DNA from 2 places in the Curtobacterium sp. PhB136 genome. Region 2 is predicted to be linked to the other one. Evidence: riboswitches for the same ligand, from Rfam matches in the RefSeq annotation. Region 2 holds a riboswitch; the other holds the start of a gene.
What was found. A riboswitch is a leader RNA that binds a small molecule or an ion and turns the genes downstream of it on or off. The one in region 2 is predicted to bind thiamine pyrophosphate.
Positions count from the first base shown of each region.

Region 1: linked by a shared signal. The riboswitch ahead of EDF27_RS09830 (ECF transporter S component) and the one ahead of thiM (hydroxyethylthiazole kinase) in region 2 are both predicted to bind thiamine pyrophosphate.

Region 1 covers NZ_SMGH01000006.1:72,641-75,803, forward strand. The annotation lists gene EDF27_RS20110 (ABC transporter ATP-binding protein) at 1-1,089, opposite strand, end outside; gene EDF27_RS09830 (ECF transporter S component) at 1,086-1,742, opposite strand; TPP riboswitch at 1,739-1,848, opposite strand; gene EDF27_RS09835 (hypothetical protein) at 1,885-2,208, opposite strand; gene glgX (glycogen debranching protein GlgX) at 2,324-3,163, shown strand, end outside.
Region 2 covers NZ_SMGH01000007.1:312,488-315,650, reverse strand. The annotation lists gene thiE (thiamine phosphate synthase) at 1-428, opposite strand, end outside; gene thiM (hydroxyethylthiazole kinase) at 425-1,273, opposite strand; TPP riboswitch at 1,262-1,357, opposite strand; gene EDF27_RS13435 (NUDIX hydrolase) at 1,425-2,324, shown strand; gene EDF27_RS13430 (MFS transporter) at 2,367-3,163, opposite strand, start outside.

The DNA.
Region 1 (3,163 bases), on a different contig from region 2:
CCGGCCGGCGCGGACCCGGAGGTCGATGCCGCTCCCGACGCGCTGCCGTTTGCCCCGCGCGGTCCCGAGTCGCTCCGCGACGAGGAGCGCCGCGTCGGGCGCTTCGCGCGGGCCGCCCTCGTCGAGCGGGCCGCCCCCGTCGAGCGGGCGAAATGCCGGGGTGGGGGCCTCGGCGGACGCCGGTATTTCGCCCGCTCGACCGGGCGCGGACTCGAGCGGGCGAAATGCCCGGGTGAGGGCCGCGGCGGACCCGGGTGTTTCGCCCGCTCGACCCGGAGTGCGAGCGGGTGTGCGCGCGGAACCCCTCGCGGGTTCGGTACCGGGGACCCACACGCCGGCCGCGGTCAGGGCGGCGCCGTGGGCCACGAGCACCTCGGCGGGCGGCCCGTCGGCGACCACACCTCCGCCGGGCTCGAGGAGCACGAGACGGTCGACCAGGTCGAGCCAGGTGCCGATCCGGTGCTCCACCACGAGGAGGGTCGCGCCGGTGTCGGCGAGCAGGGCCTCCACGGCGTCGTGCACCTGGGTGACGCCCGCGGGGTCGAGGTTCGCGCACGGCTCGTCGAGGACGAGGGCACCCGGGCGCATCGCGAGCACCCCGGCGAGCGCCAGCCGTTGCCGCTGCCCGCCGGAGAGCATCGTGGTGGACCGGTCGAGCGCCAGGTCGAGCCCGACGACGTCGAGTGCCGACCGGACCCGCTCCCACGTCTCGCCACGCGGGACGCCGGTGTTCTCGCACCCGAATGCCACGTCGTCGCCGACGCGGGACATCACGGTGTGCGCCTCGGGGTCCTGCATCACGAGTCCCACGCGGCCGCGGACGCACTCGGGTGCCGCTCCGTCGACGAGCACGGTGCCCTGCGCGGAGGCGGCGGTGTCGTCCTCGGGGTCCGGCTCGTCCGGCAGCACCGCGGCGACGGCCCGGAGGAGCGTCGACTTCCCGGCGCCGGAGGGACCGACGATCGCGACGCGCTCCCCCGGCTCGACGACGAGGTCGACGCCGCGGACGGCCCAGGCGTCGCGATCGGCGTACCGCCAGCCCCAGTCGTGGAACGCGATCCGGGCCGGGTGCACGCCCGGCGTGCTCACGCTGCCGAGGAGCTGGGACGGCGTCGGGTGTGCTCGCGACCGACCGCGAAGGAGGACAGCACCCCGGTGCGCGCGAGTGCCCGGACGATCAGCCACGATCCGATGCCGGCGATCACGGCACCCGAGATCGTGCCGCAGACGATGTAGACGGTCTTGAACGCGGCGTCGTAGCCCGAGTACCAGAGCACCGAGTCGTTGATGCCCATGGCGAGGCCGGCTGCGGCTCCGGCGAGGACGACCACGGGGAGGCGGTACACGCGGTACAGGAACAGCGCGAGCACGATCTCGGCGCCGAGGCCCTGCACGAGGCCCGCTTCGAGGGTGCTCCAGCCCCACTGCGTCCCGAGGAGCGCCTCGACGCTGGCCGCGACGATCTCGGCGAAGAGCGCGGCGCCGGGCTTCCGGACGACGAGCGCGACGATGGGTCCGGCGAGGAGCCAGACGCCGCCGAAGAGCGCCTGGGTCCCGGGGAGCAGCAGGGCGACCGCTGCGGAGAGGGGCTCGTAGCCGAACTCCCAGAGCTTGAAGACGACGCCGACCACGACGGCGAGCACGCTCGCGACGACGATGTCGACGACCCGCCAGCGGAGCGACCGCTTCGGCGCGGCGGACGTGGGGGTGGTTCGGACGGTGGACGGCGTGCTCGTAGGCATCTGTCAGGACTCCTCCCTGCGCCGGCATGACCCGGATCAGGTTCGACGGTCGGAGCGCTGCTCGCTCCCTCTCAGCCCGGCGATCCCGGACTCCCGTGTGTGTCCTGGCAGTGTACCGCTGCCCTCGGCCCTGTGACGGGGGCTACTTCTTCAGGACGCGGACGAGCTTCCGGAGCACCGTGCCGGTCACCCAGACCAGCGGGATGCTGACGGCGACGAGCGAGATGAGGTTGGGCTCGAACTCGAGGTCCTTGCCCGGGCGACGGATGTACGCGCCGATCGGCACGGAGACGCCGCCGCCCCCGCCGCCACCGTTGTCGTCGCCGTCCCCGCCGCCCCCGAAGCCGAACCACCCGAGGGACACCGGGATGAGTGTCTGGTCGCCGACCTCGACCGGTTCCCCGTAGTTCGTGGAGACGCCGATGGGACGGACCTTGTCTGCGATCTGCGTGACGATGTTGGCCATGCCGGCGACGCTACTCCGCTGTGGATGGACGCCGTTCGCCCACAGACCTGCGTGCGCGGCGGACAGCACAGGGACCCGTCGATACCTTTGGCAGGACCCATCTCAGGAGGATCGTTTGCACACCTGGCCCGGCAACCCCTACCCGCTCGGCGCGACCTACGACGGCAGCGGCACGAACTTCGCGCTGTTCAGCGAGGTCGCAGAGCGCGTGGAGCTCTGTCTCTTCGACGAGGACGGCAACGAGGAACGCGTTCCCCTCGTCGAGGTCGACGCGTACGTCTGGCACGCGTACCTGCCGAACGTCGGCCCCGGACAGCTCTACGGCTTCCGCGTCACCGGTCCGTACGACCCGGCGACCGGCGCACGCTGCAACCCGGAGAAGCTCCTCCTCGACCCGTACGCGAAGGCGACGAGCGGCGAGATCGACTGGGACCAGTCCCTCTTCTCGTACACGTTCGGCGACCCGGACTCCCGGAACGACGAGGACTCCGCGGCGCACATGGTCAAGGGCGTGGTGATCAACCCGTTCTTCGACTGGCAGGGCGACCGCGCACCGCGCACCCCGTACGGCGAGACCGTGATCTACGAGGCCCATGTGAAGGGCCTCACCGAGACGCACCCGGCAGTTCCGGAAGACCAGCGTGGCACCTACGCCGGCGTCTCCCACCCGGCGGTCATCGAGCACCTGCAGCGACTCGGGATCACGACGCTCGAACTGATGCCCGTGCACCAGTTCGTGAACGACTCGACGCTGCAGGACAAGGGCCTCTCGAACTACTGGGGCTACAACACCATCGGGTTCTTCGCGCCGCACTCGCACTACTCGTCCTCGGGCGACCAGGGCCAGCAGGTGCAGGAGTTCAAGACGATGGTGCGCGAGCTCCACCGTGCGGGGATCGAGGTCGTCCTCGACGTGGTCTACAACCACACCGCCGAGGGCAACCACATGGGCCCG
Region 2 (3,163 bases):
GACGTGGGGTGCACGACCCCGACACCGAGCAGGTCGACCGTGCCGCGGGGGAGCCGCTCGAGGGCAGCGAGGTGCGCCGGGGTGTTCGCCGTCAGACCGACGTGTGCGTCCGGCCCGAGGAGCGCCCGCGCAGCCGACACCGGCACGTCGGACTGCCCGAGGTGCACCCCGGCGACCCGGTGCCCGGCGTGCCGAGCGGCCAGGGCGACGTCGAGCCGGTCGTCCACGACGACCTCCGCCCGGTCCCCGACGGCATCCGCGACCGCACCGGTCAGCGCGAGGAGGTCCCGCGCACTCGCCTGCTTGTCCCGCACCTGCACGATCCGGACCCCGGCGTGCACGGCCGCCCGGACGACGCCGAGCACCCCGAGCCCGTGCCGGTCGCAGAGCACGGGGTCGGTGACGAGGTAGACGCCGAGGTCCCTCATGCCGCCGTCTCCTCGCTGATGCGTGCCTCGCGGACCACGTCCTCCGGGGTCAGCGACGCGAGCCGGTCCAGGAACAGCGGCTGGAACGTCCCCGGACCCCCGGCGTCCCGCGCAGCCAGTTCGGCCGCGATCGTGTGCACGGCGGTCCCGGCGACGGCGGCGGCGACCGGGTCGCCGGGACTCACCGACGCGAACGCGGCGATCACCGCCCCGAGCGCGCAGCCGCCGCCGGTGATCCGGGTGAGGAGCTCCGTGCCGTTCGCGACCTGGACCGGTGCGACGGAGCCGCCCTGGGCACTCGACCCGACCACGAGGTCGACGGGACCGGACACCGCCACCGCGCCCACGAGCCTCCCGGCGGTCGCATCGACGGCGGACGCACGCGCGTCATCGGTGCCGGCCGTGCTGTCCACCCCGCGCCCACCGTCGGAGGAGCCGAGCAGGGCGAGGACCTCCGACGCGTTGCCCCGCAGCACGGTCGGACGGAGCGCCAGCAGGTCGCGGGCCAGTGCGGTGCGCACCGGCAGCGATCCGACCGCGACCGGGTCGAGGACCCACGGGGTCCCCGACTCGGCGGCAGCCGCGGCCGCCTCGAGCGACGCCGTCCGCGGCTCGGCGTGCGGGGTGCCGGTGTTCACCAGGAGCGCGTCGGCGATCCGGGCGAACGGACCGGCCTCGGTCGGCACGTCGACCATCGCAGCCGAGGCGCCGAGCGCCAGCAGCACGTTCGCCGTGACGTTCTGCACCACCGTGTTCGTGATGCACTGCACCAGGGGACTCCTGGCCCTGACGGCCTCGAGGAGTTCGGCGGTGCGTTCAGCCCGTGCGGGCGCAGCGGTTTCCATGGACGATCCCTTCGCGAGTACGAGCTCGAGCAGGTTCGACGGGTGTGATCTCAGCCGCTGGATGCGGCACCCCGTGTCTCGATCAGCACCGTACACGACGCCCGCGGTCACATGACGGCCCGCCCACGGGCGCGTGTGGAAGGGTGGGAGCGTGCCCGATGCCCTGCCTCCCGGTCCGCCGCCCGGCCCCCGCGACCCCGGCGACGCCTGGGCGTACGGACCCGACGGCACCAAGGCGTGGGGCGTGTTCGGCGCCGCCGGACTCCTCGTCGACGACGGCCACGGACGGGTGCTCCTGCAGCACCGCGTCGAGTGGAGCCACCACGGCGGCACCTGGGGCATCCCGGGCGGCGCACGCCACCAGCACGAGGACGCGGTCACCGGCGCGCTCCGCGAATCAGCGGAGGAAGCCGGCGTCCCGCTCGACGGGGTCGACCTCCGGCACACGTCCGTGCTCGACCTCGGGTACTGGACCTACACGACCGTCGTCGGACGGGCGAGCACGCCGTTCGAACCGGTGATCAGCGACCGGGAGAGCCTCGCGCTGTCCTGGATCCCGCTCGCCGAGGTCGACACGCTGCCGCTGCACCCGGGCTTCGGAGCATCGTGGCCCGCGCTCCGCGACGCGATCGGCACCACGCCGCACGTCGTCGTCGACGCGGCGAACGTCGTCGGGAGCGTGCCCGACGGGTGGTGGAAGGACCGGGCGGGGGCTGCCGGGCGGCTGCTGTCGCAGGTGACGGCGCTCGCCGCGGTGGGGCTGCCCGCCGACGCGCTGGGGCTCGGGTTCACGCAGTGGTGGCCGCGGTGGACCGTGGTGCTCGAGGGCGCGGCGGTCGCTGCTGCCGGCGGGGACGAGGGCCTCGTCTCGGTGGAACGCGCGTCGGGGTCCGGGGACGACGCGATCGTCGCCGCTGCCGCAGCGGCACTCGACGCCGGGCACGCGCCGGTCGTCGTCGTGACGGCGGACCGGGAGCTGCGGGAGCGGGTGTCGGCGCTCGGCGCCGACGCATCCACGCGCGGCCCGAGCTGGCTCCGCGACCGGCTGTAGCGCGCTGCGCGCCGCGCTGCGCGCCCGCGCCCGGCGCCGCGCCTACGCGCCCGGGATGTGCCGGCGCGACGACACCAGCACGCCGCCCCACGACACGAGCCCGAGCGCCACGATGACGGCGAGGACGACCGGCAGCGCCACGACGCCCGCCACCGCCGCGATGACCGCCGGCGCCAGGAACCCCGCGTACGCCGCCGCGTAGAACACCCCGGTCAACCCGGCGAGGTCCCGCGGCCCCGCGATCCGCTGCACCTCGAGCAGCGACGACACGAGCCCGAAGCCGATCCCGACGCCGATGACCACGTTCGCCGCGAGCCCGATCCACACCGACTGCAGCACGATCGCCACGCCGACGACAGCGATCCCGAGCGTCATCAGGAACACCGCCCACGCGAGCCCCCTGGCTGAGGTGATCGAGTGCACCCGCTTCGCGATCGGCTGGACCGCGCTGGACACCCCGAGTGCGACGACGGTCGCGGCGGTGGCGAACACGAGCCCCCACGCACCCGTTGCCCCCTCGAGCCGGGTCGGCAGGTACCCGTACCCGATCGCGGCCGAGCCGAAGATCCACGGCGCGGCGACGAGCACCACGCGGGTGAACCGGCGGTGTCCGGCGCTCGGGACGCGGAGCTGGCGCCACCAGGGTCCGGGGAGGCCGCCAGAGGTCTGCGTCTCCGGCGTCCGCCACACGACGACGGCGAACGGCAGGGCGACAGCGATGTGGATGAGGAAGGGCAGCACCTCGGGGATCGGTCCCCACTGCGCGATGAGCCCCGCGACGAGCGCGCCGGACGCCGAGCCGAGCGTGAACGCCAGCGATGCCCGTCGTGCTCCGGCCC